One region of the Streptomyces sp. NPDC005004 genome, then DNA from elsewhere that is predicted to be linked to it. Evidence: riboswitches for the same ligand, from Rfam matches in the RefSeq annotation. Region 1 holds a riboswitch; the other holds the start of a gene.
What was found. A riboswitch is a leader RNA that binds a small molecule or an ion and turns the genes downstream of it on or off. The one in region 1 is predicted to bind S-adenosylmethionine.

Region 2: linked by a shared signal. The riboswitch ahead of ACWEEU_RS17445 (aminotransferase class V-fold PLP-dependent enzyme) and the one ahead of thrC (threonine synthase) in region 1 are both predicted to bind S-adenosylmethionine.

What each region holds. Positions count from the first base shown of each region.
Region 1 is NZ_JBSGAH010000001.1:352,572-357,818, forward strand. It holds gene groL (chaperonin GroEL) at 1-312, opposite strand, end outside; gene ACWEEU_RS01585 (cold-shock protein) at 655-858, opposite strand; gene ACWEEU_RS01590 (MoaD/ThiS family protein) at 1,290-1,565, opposite strand; gene thrC (threonine synthase) at 1,744-3,018, opposite strand; SAM riboswitch class I at 3,036-3,191, opposite strand; gene ACWEEU_RS01600 (glucosyl-3-phosphoglycerate synthase) at 3,360-4,304, shown strand; gene ACWEEU_RS01605 (alpha,alpha-trehalose-phosphate synthase (UDP-forming)) at 4,536-5,247, shown strand, end outside.
Region 2 is NZ_JBSGAH010000011.1:38,974-44,220, forward strand. It holds gene qcrB (cytochrome bc1 complex cytochrome b subunit) at 1-552, shown strand, start outside; gene trpD (anthranilate phosphoribosyltransferase) at 718-1,782, shown strand; SAM riboswitch class IV at 1,865-1,981, shown strand; gene ACWEEU_RS17445 (aminotransferase class V-fold PLP-dependent enzyme) at 2,131-3,471, shown strand; gene ACWEEU_RS17450 (Lrp/AsnC family transcriptional regulator) at 3,801-4,082, opposite strand; gene ACWEEU_RS17455 (rhomboid family intramembrane serine protease) at 4,079-4,822, opposite strand; gene ACWEEU_RS17460 (hypothetical protein) at 4,976-5,215, shown strand.

The DNA of each region.
Region 1 (5,247 bases):
GCGCAGGCCCTCCTTGACCAGGGCCTGGGCCAGCACGGTCGCGGTGGTCGTACCGTCGCCGGCGACGTCGTCCGTCTTCTTGGCGACTTCCTTGACCAGCTCGGCGCCGATCTTCTCGTACGGGTCCTCGAGCTCGATCTCCTTGGCGATGGACACACCATCGTTGGTGATCGTGGGGGCGCCCCACTTCTTCTCGAGGACGACGTTGCGGCCCTTGGGGCCGAGCGTCACCTTGACGGCGTCCGCGAGCTGGTTCATGCCGCGCTCGAGGCCGCGCCGCGCCTCCTCGTCGAACGCGATGATCTTGGCCATGTGAAGTGGTCCCTCCAGGACTGGGGGTGATTCCTTCGGACCGCGCCCGCGCCCGCGACGGACGGCTCGCCGGCCTCGTGGTTCCTTGCCCCACCCGGCCTGCGGGCCTCACCGACCCGGTCCTTCGTTGTCACTCTCACCTTCAGAGTGCTAACGCAATGATTAGCACTCGGCATGGTCGAGTGCAAGCGCCTTCGGGGGATCGGACGGGGGACGCGCGCGGGGCGCGCCGAGCGGCGCGGACAGCACGAAGGGCCCGCACCCCGTGCCGGGTGCGGGCCCTTCGAACGTGAGACGTGAGACGGACGTGTGACGCGATGAGACGTTCAGTGCGAGAAACGTTCAGGCGCTGAGGCGAACCATGTCGGCCTGCGGGCCCTTCTGACCCTGCGAGATCTCGAACTCGACCCGCTGGCCCTCCTCAAGGGTGCGGTAGCCGTCCATCTGAATCGCGCTGTAGTGGACGAAGACGTCCGCACCACCGTCTACCGCGATGAAGCCGTAGCCCTTCTCCGCGTTGAACCACTTGACGGTGCCCTGAGCCATGCCTAACTCCCCTATTACTGGCCCTTGCGCAGATCCACCCTTCGCGGACCCGGGTCAGACCTCACCCCCCATGGGTCGGGGGCGTGCGCCGGAACGCGTCGACCGCGGCTGAATGTATCTGTCCAACTGCCGTCTGCAACAGGTCAATCGGACGAGAAATCTGGACGAGACCGGTCCGGAATCTGGCGAGAATTCGGCTGAATTCAGGGCAAGTCGGGCCCCATAAAAACAATAAATGCCGCATATAACCCGTGCATTTTGGCTGCTTCTTGTCGGGCGTGCGGCATGAATCCAAGGTTCCCGACCTGTCGGCCGGGGAGCGCGTTCCCCAACTCTATCGCGCTCAATCACGCAGAATGGCCCCCTCCGTTTCTCTTACGGAGGGGGCCATTCGATGAACAGTTTGTTACCGGCGTTACTGCCGGTAATTCTCAGCCGCCGGCGACCGCCGGAATGATCGACACACCGGCGCCCTCCGGGGTCGGCGTCTGGAGGCCGCCCTCGAAGCGCACGTCGTCGTCGTTGACGTACACGTTGACGAACCGGCGGAGCTTGCCCTCGTCGTCCAGGACGCGCCCGGCGATGCCGGTGTGGTGCTTCTCCAGGTCCTCGATCACCTCGGCGAGCGTCGCCCCCTCGGCGGCGACCTCCGCCTGCCCGCCGGTGTAGGTACGCAGGATGGTGGGGATGCGCACGGTCACGCTCATACGATTCGACCTCCGGTCGCGATGAAAACTGGGCTTGCGTAGTGGCTGCCGGGCCCGCGGCCGCGGCCTGTGGCACCTTGCGTGAGACCTCCGCTCGGATTCGCCCCAGGGGCGGCCGCCACGAAACGGGAGACCCCGTCGGGCGGCCGCCGGATTCCCCGGGACTCCGAGGAGCGGGTCAGGCGAGGCCGGCCCCTCGGAACGACTCGAGGCTCGGGCGAATGGTCGCGGTGAGTCCGGTACCCGCCACCGCGTCCAGGGTCTTCAGGCCGTCACCCGTGTTCAGGACGACGGTGGTGAGCGTCGGGTCCAGTACGCCGTTCTCCAGCAGCTTGCGGGTCACGCCGACCGTCACGCCGCCCGCCGTCTCCGCGAAGATGCCCTCCGTACGGGCCAGGAGCTTGATGGCGTCCACGATCTGGGGGTCCGTCACGTCCTCCACGGCGCCGCCCGTGCGACGGGCGATGTCGAGGACGTACGGCCCGTCGGCCGGGTTGCCGATGGCCAGCGACTTGGCGATGGTGTCCGGCTTCTGGGGCCGTACGACGTCGTGGCCCGCCTTGTACGCGGCCGACACCGGCGAGCAGCCCTCCGCCTGGGCGCCGAAGATCTTGTACGGCTTGTCCTCGACCAGGCCCAGCTGGATCAGCTCCTTGAGCCCCTTGTCGATCTTCGTGAGCTGGGAGCCGGAGGCGATCGGCACCACGAGCTGGTCCGGCAGCTCCCAGCCGAGCTGCTCGCAGATCTCGTACGCCAGCGTCTTGGAGCCCTCGGCGTAGTACGGCCGCAGGTTGACGTTGACGAAGCCCCAGCCCTCGCCGGCCGGGTCGCCGATCAGCTCGGAGCAGAAGCGGTTCACGTCGTCGTAGTTGCCCTCGATGCCGACGAGTTCACCGCCGTAGACCGCGGCCATGACGACCTTGCCCTGCTCCAGGTCGTGCGGGATGAACACGCAGGAGCGCAGCCCCGCGCGGGCCGCCGCGGCGCCGACCGCGCCGGCGAGGTTGCCGGTCGAGGAGCAGGAGAGCGTGGTGAAGCCGAAGGCACGGGCGGCCTCCAGCGCCTGGGCGACCACGCGGTCCTTGAAGGAGTGGGTGGGGTTGCCGGAGTCGTCCTTGACGAACAGGCCGCCGGTGACGCCGAGTTCACGGGCGAGGTTGTCGGCCTTGACCAGGCGGGTCCAGCCGGGGTTGAGGTTCGGCTTGTCGGCGACGTCGGCCGGGACGGGCAGCAGCGGGGCGTAGCGCCAGATGCTGGCGGGGCCGGACTCGATGCGCTTGCGGAGGCTGTCGGCGTCGTAGCCGGAGAAGTCGTAGGCGATCTCCAGCGGGCCGAAACACTCCTCGCAGGCGAAGACCGGGCCGAGCGGCACGCGGTGCCCGCACTCCCGGCAGCTCAGAGCGGCGGCGGGGCCGAGATCGACAGCGGGGGTGGCAATGGTCTGCACAGCCATGGAGGCGAGGCCCTTTCTCCTCATCTTCCTCACGACGCACTTCGCCGTGAGACGGATTTGGCACCTTCCCTAGCCGGGAGCCTCGCGTGGTCGCGGTGTGTCCGCGCACGAGACCGGCTGGAGGGTTGCCGGGGCTTCGCAGGGCCGTGTCCCTCTGCCCCTCTGGATGAGCTGTATGCGGTTGTGGACGCCGATCGTCTCGGACATGCGATGGTCATCGGCGTTGTTCAAGACTGTAACCGAAGGCCAGCACAGTTGAAGGTGTCGTCCGAACCGCGAGACGGGTTCATGGACACCGGCACGTGTGACCGTACGTCCCCGCTGAGAAGGAGCCGCAGACCATGCTGGAAGAAGTCGAGCGCTGGCTGGCCACCCGCTCCTGGTCCGTGGCCGACCGCCCGCTGCACCGCGTCCTCGCCGCCAAGCAGCGCTCCGGGCAGACGGTGTCCGTGGTGCTGCCCGCGCTGAACGAGGAGGAGACGGTCGGTGACATCGTCTCCGTGATCCGCCACGACCTGGTGACGCAGGCACCGCTGGTGGACGAGATAGTCGTGGTGGACTCCGGGTCCACCGACCGCACCTCCGAGGTCGCCGCCGCCGCGGGCGCGCGGGTCGTGCACCGTGACGCGATCCTGCCCCGGCTGCCCACGGTGCCCGGCAAGGGCGAGGTGCTGTGGCGGTCGCTGCTCGCGACCGGCGGCGACATCGTGGCCTTCGTGGACGCGGATCTGAAGGAGTTCTCCTCGGACTTCGTCCTCGGCATCGTCGGCCCGCTGCTCACCGATCCGCAGGTGGACCTGGTCAAGGCGATGTACGACCGTCCGCTGGGGGGTGCCGCCGGGCAGGGCGGGCGGGTCACCGAGCTGATGGCGCGGCCGCTGCTCAACATGCACTGGCCGCAGTTGGCCGGTTTCGTGCAGCCGCTGGGCGGTGAGTACGCGGCCCGGCGCTCCCTGCTGGAGCAGCTGCCGTTCCCCGTGGGGTACGGGGTGGAGCTGGGGATGCTGGTGGACTCCCTGCACCTGGTCGGGCTCGACGCGCTGGCGCAGGTCGACGTGGGTGTCCGCAAGCACCGGCACCAGGACGGGCAGGCGCTTGGGCGCATGGCCGCGGCGATCTACCGCACGGCTCAGTTGCGGCTTGCCCGGGGGCATCTGGTGCGGCCCGCGCTGACCCAGTTCGAGCGGGGAGTGTCGGGGTTCGAGCCCCGCACGTACTCGGTGGACACGGAGGAGCGGCCGCCGATGGCGGAGATCGCGGAGTACGCGGCTCGCCGGGTGGCTTGACGGGGGCGACGCCTCGGCTTCGCCGTCGGCGCCGGTCGCCGTCGCTCTCTCCCCCCTCCCCGCACCGCCCGTACGGCTCGTGTCGTCGGGTGCGGACGGCCCCCGGTGGAGCGTCCTCGCCGTCGGCTGCCTCGGATGCGCCCTACGCCGTGAAAGGCGGGATGTATACGAGGCGCCGTGTCGGGTCGCGCGTACGTTTGAGGGTTTCGGTGCCGGGCTAGGTTGAGGACCATGGCTTCAACGCAGGGTGCTGAGGTGCTGGTCGCGTCGAATCGCGGACCGGTGTCGTACACGGTGGGTCCGGACGGGGCGCTGACGTCGCGGCGCGGTGGTGGCGGGCTGGTTTCCGGACTGTCGGCGATCGGGCCGGACACCGACGCGGTGTGGGTGTGCGCGGCGCTCGGGGACGGTGACCGGGAGGCGGTGCGGCGCGCGGACGGCGGGCTGCTGCCGGCGGCGGACACCGGCGGACAGCGGGTGCGGATGCTGGACATCGACCCGCAGACGCACGCCGAGGCGTACAACGGCATCGCCAACTCCGTGCTGTGGTTCGTGCACCACATGCTGTACCAGACCCCGCTGGAGCCGGTCTTCGACGCGGAGTTCCGGCAGCAGTGGGAGGCGTACCGGGAGTACAACCGGGCGTTCGCCGAGGCGCTGGCCGAGGAGGCGGCGCCGAACGCGGCGGTGCTGATCCAGGACTACCACCTGGCGCTCGCCCCCCGGATGCTGCGCGAGCTCCGCCCCGACCTGCGCATCGGCCACTTCTCCCACACCCCGTGGGCTCCGCCGGACTACTTCCGGCTGCTGCCCGACGACATCGCCGCCGAGCTGCTGAGCGGCATCCTGGGCGCGGACCGGGCGGCGTTCCTGACCCACCGGTGGGCCGACGCGTTCATCGCGTGCTGTCACGCCGTGCTGGGTCCGGGCATCCCGTCCGGCA
Region 2 (5,247 bases), on a different contig from region 1:
GTCACCGGCGACAAGAGCGAGCACCACATCCTGGACCGCCCGCGCAACGCCCCGACCCGTACCGCGTTCGGTGTCGCCTGGGTCACGGTCTACATGATCGGTCTGGTCGGCGGTGGCAACGACCTGTGGGCCACCCACTTCCACCTGTCGATCAACGCCGTGACCTGGTTCGTCCGCATCGGCTTCTTCGCGGGCCCGGTGATCGCGTTCATCGTCACCAAGCGGATCTGCCTCGGCCTCCAGCGCCGCGACAAGGAGAAGGTGCTGCACGGCCGCGAGACCGGCATCATCAAGCGCCTGCCGCACGGTGAGTTCATCGAGGTGCACGAGCCGCTCAGCCAGGAGCAGCTCCACACCCTGACGGCGCACCACCAGTACGAGCCGGCCGAGATCGGCGCGACGGTGGACGAGAACGGCGTCGAGCGCAAGGTGACGGCGTCGCAGCGGCTGCGCGTGAAGCTGTCCAACGCCTACTACGGCGAGGACAACCAGATCCCGAAGCCGACCGTCGAGGAGTACAAGGAGATCACGAGCGGCCACGGCCACCACTGATCCCCGCGTCGCCACAACGCACGAAGGGCCCCGTCCGATGGGGTACCCCCTGCTCCTTTGAGCTTGGGGGACCGGGCGGGGCCCTTCGCCCTGTTCGGGCTGGATAGGGTGGGGGTGGGCACCCGCGTGCCCCACGAACGAGGACTTTTCACACAGGAGCGGCTGATGAGCGCTGTGACCCCCGCTGGAGGCGACACCGCGGCGGGCCGTTCCTGGCCTGCCGTACTGAACTCCCTGCTGGAGGGCGAGGACCAGAGCGCCGACGCGACCGCCTGGGCGATGGACCGGCTCCTGCGCGGCGAGGCGACCGACGCCCAGATCGCCGGGTTCCTGGTCGCGCTGCGCGCCAAGGGCGAGACCGTCCAGGAGATCACCGGCATCGTCCGGGCGATGTACGACCACGCGAACACCATCGAGGTGCCGGGCCGGACCGTCGACATCGTCGGCACCGGCGGCGACGGCGCGAAGACCGTGAACATCTCCACGATGTCCTCGATCGTGGTCGCGGGCACCGGCGCGAAGGTCATCAAGCACGGCAACCGCGCCGCGTCCTCCGCCTCCGGCTCCTCCGACGTGCTGGAGAAGCTCGGCGTCAATCTGGAACTGAGCCCGGGGCGGGTGGCCGAGGTCGCGGAGGAGGCGGGGATCACCTTCTGCTTCGCGATCAAGTTCCACCCGGCGCTGCGGCACGTGGGCGCCGCGCGCGGCCAGCTCGGCATCCGTACGGTCTTCAACGTCATCGGCCCGCTGACCAACCCGGCCCGGGTGCGGGCGCAGGCGGTCGGCGTCGCCAACCTCGCCATGGCGCCCATCGTGGCGGGCGTCTTCGCCGAGCGGGGCAACTCCTCCCTGGTCTTCCGGGGCGAGGACGGTCTCGACGAGCTGACGACGACCTCGCCCTCACGGGTGTGGATCGTGCGCGAAGGCAAGGTCACCGAGGAGGTCTTCGACCCGCGTGACGTCGGCGTCGAACTGGTCCCGGTGGACGCCCTGCGCGGCGGCGACCCGGCGTACAACGCGGAGGTCGCCCGCAGGCTCCTCGGCGGCGAGACGGGACCCGTACGGGACGCGGTGCTGCTGAACTCGGCGGCCGCGCTGGTGGCCCTGGACCCGACCGGGGCGCCCCTGGCGGACCAGTTGCGCGACGGCATGGCCCTGGCTGCGGAGTCCATCGACTCCGGGGCGGCCGGGCGGACGCTGGAGCGGTGGGTGGCGGCGACGAACCGCTGAGGTGCCGACGTGACGTGACCGGCGTCCCGCGATCCGGACGCCGGTTGCGTGAACCGTCCCCCTCCCGCTAATTTTTCGATCAGGTCACGAGTGACAGCCAACAGGCCCCGGCCGGCTGTCCGGCAACCCTCCGTCCGTGGCGGGGTGCCCCGGGTGAGGACCAGGCCGTAGGCAGCGAGGTCTACGGCAAGCGCGGTCGAGGGAGCCTTCCTTGAACAAGCGAATGCGTTAGGGCTGTCGAGCCCCGCCTCCGCACGCCCTTTCTCTTCTTCTCTCCGAGTCGTCGCGTGCCGGGACTTGTCGTACCCGCGTGCCGACTCCGGGCTTCCTCAAGGGAGTTGACTCCTCATGTCCGTGCTCACCGCTGCCCCCGCCGTCCTCGCTCCGCTGCCCGTCCTCGGGTGCGGGGTCACCGTGCCGCTCGTGACCGGCGGCGAGGTGGAGTACGCCGCGCTCGACTACGCGGCCAGTGCCCCCGCCCTCCGGCGCGTCTGGGACGACGTGGCCGCCTACGCGCCGTACTACGGCAGTGTCCACCGCGGCGCCGGGCATCTGTCCCGGCTCTCCACCGAGCTGTTCGAGAACGCGCGCCGTACGGTGGCCCGCTTCCTGGACTGCCGTGGCGACGACCAGGTGGTGTTCACCCGCTCGACCACCGACTCGCTGAACCTGCTGGCGCGTGCGCTGCCCGCCGGGTGCGAGGTGTTCGTCTTCGAGACCGAGCACCACGCGGCGCTGCTGCCCTGGCCGGAGGACCGGGTCACCGTCCTCGCCGCGCCCCGCGGCCCCGAGGCGGCCGTGGCCGCGCTGGAGCGGGCCCTCGCCGTACGGGACACCGGCGCCCCGGCGCTGGTCTGCGTCACCGGCGCCTCGAACGTCACCGGGGAGCTGTGGCCGGTGCGCGAGCTGGCGGCGACGGCCCACGCCCACGGCGCCCGGATCGTCCTCGACGCGGCACAGCTGGCCCCGCACCACCCGGTGAGCGTGCGGGAGCTGGACGTGGACTGGGTGGCCTTCTCCGGGCACAAGCTGTACGCGCCCTTCGGCTCGGGGGTGCTGGCCGGGCGCTCCGACTGGCTGACGGCTGCGGAGCCGTACCTCGCGGGCGGTGGGGCGAGCCGCCGGGTCGTACGGGGTGCGGACGGCCGCGTCGAGGTGGAGTGGCACGAGGGCGCCGCCCGGCACGAGGCGGGGTCCCCGAACGTCATCGGCGCCTACGCGATCGCCTCCGCCTGCACGGCGCTGACCGAGGCGGGTCTCGACCGCCTGGCCGAGCGGGAGGCGCTGCTGATCCACCGGGTGCGCGAGGGGCTGGCCGAGGTGCCCGGCGTCCGCGTCCTGTCCCTCTTCGGGGACGACGCCCCGCGCGTCGGGGTGCTCTCCTTCGTGGTGGCCGGCTGGAACAGCTCCCACCTCGCCGCCGCCCTCTCCGCCGAGTACGGCATCGGCGTCCGCGACGGCCTCTTCTGCGCCCACCCCCTCGTCCGCACCCTGCTCGACGGCACCCCCGACACCCCCACCGCCTGCGACACCCCCGACACCCCCCTGAACGCGGTCCGCGTCAGCTTCGGCGCGGGCACCCCCGAGGAGCACGTCGACCGCTTCGTACGGGCCGTGCGAGAGCTGGTCGAGCACGGCGCGCGGTGGCGCTACCGCACGGAGAACGGCCACTGCGTCCCGGAGGACTGAGCGACGCCCCGGGGGCGGGTCCGGTGGAGGCGGGACGACGGCCGACCGCGCCCGCGCCCCCCGGGGGTTCGGCGCCCCGAGGCGGCCGACGGCCCGCGCCGGCCGGGCAGGGGGGTACGGGCGCGCGGGCCGATCACGTTCGCGCGGGGCATCCCCGGGCGGGTGACGGTCCGTGCCGGACATTCCTCCGGCTCGGTCCCGGCGGGGGAGGCGGCGGCCGATCGCGATCCCGTACAGGTCGGCCCTTGTGGGGGCGGCGGCGGCCCTCCGGCTCCCGGCCGGGCACTCAGGCGGAGGTGAACCGCCGAACCGCCGAGCCGCCGGAGGGGCTAGTTGTCCAGGCCGATCGCGAACGCCGCTTCCAGGTCGTGCTGGGAGTAGGTGCGGAAGGCGACGTGGGTGTCGGTGGCCTCCACGCCGGGGATCTTGCTGATGCGGGCCGGGATGACCTCGGCGAGGTCTTCGTGGCGGGCGACGCGGACCATGGCGATGAGGTCGTAGGTGCCGGTGACGGAGAACACCTCGCTGACGCTGTCCAGGGCGGCGATCTGCTCGGCGATCTCCGGAATCCGGTCCACGCTGGTCTTGATCAGGACGATCGCGGTGATCACGGCTGGTTTTCTCCCTCGGACGCCGAAGCCGGAACGGCCTTCACTCTAGCTCTCCGCCCGTACCGCACCCACGCGTAGCCGAAGCCCAGGCAGAAGCCGACCACGTGGGCGAGGTAGGCCACCCCGGGTCCCTCGGGCGCGCGGGAGGCCGCGAACCACTGGAGGCCGGCCCAGAACGGCAGCACCACCCAGGCCGGGAAGCGCAGCGGGAGGAAGAGGAGAAAGGGGAGCAGACTGGTGACACGGGCACGTGGAAAGAGGTGCAGGAAGGCGCCGAGCACCGCCGAGATCGCCCCGGAGGCCCCCACCAGGGACTGCTCGGAGGTCGCGTTGGCGAGCGCGTAGCCGAGCAGGGCGAGATAGCCGCAGCCGAGGTAGAACAGCGTGAACTCGACCCGGCCCATCCGTTCCTCGGTCATGACCCCGAAGACGAGGAGGAAGAGCATGTTGCCGAGCAGATGCACCCAGCTCCCGTGCACGAACAGCGCCGTGGCCGGGGTCAGCGCCTCCCGCGCCGGCGCGGCGAACAGCTCGGCCGGGATCACGCCCCAGTGCCGGAAGTACGCCCGCTGCGCCGCCGGCAGCGCCTCCCCGGTGCCGTACGCCCGGGTCAGACCCGAGGCCGGGCCCAGCACGAAGAGCAGACAGCACAGGGCGATGAGGCCGTACGTCATCGGGGCCGGGGCGCTCCGGGCCGCTCGAAAGGACCGCCCCGCACCCGCACTCCACTCTCTGATCATGAATACAGAGCATGACGTAACCGGACGCACTGGTACACACCGCCTCGCCGCCGTGGACGGACGGGCGACGGATGCCCCGCAGGCCGTAGGGTTACGAGCCACACGCGTCGGTGAACGGCGCGCACCGATCCGAGAAGGAAGCGAACAGCCACGATGACGGTTCCCCTGCCGACCGCCACGACGCGATGGCGCTGCACTCTCTGCGGCAACCTCACCCGCTTCGACGTGACCCGCTCCTCCAAGGTCGTCGAGTACGTCCATCTCGACCTGGCCGGGGAACCCACCGTGGAGGAGCGCGAGGTGGTCAGTGAGACCATCGAGTCGGTCCGCTGCCGCTGGTGCAACGCGGTGGATCAGGTGGAACTCGTGGACAGGCCGGGCGCCGGCTCCTGAGCGGAGCGGGCCGCGAAGACAGCAGAGGCATT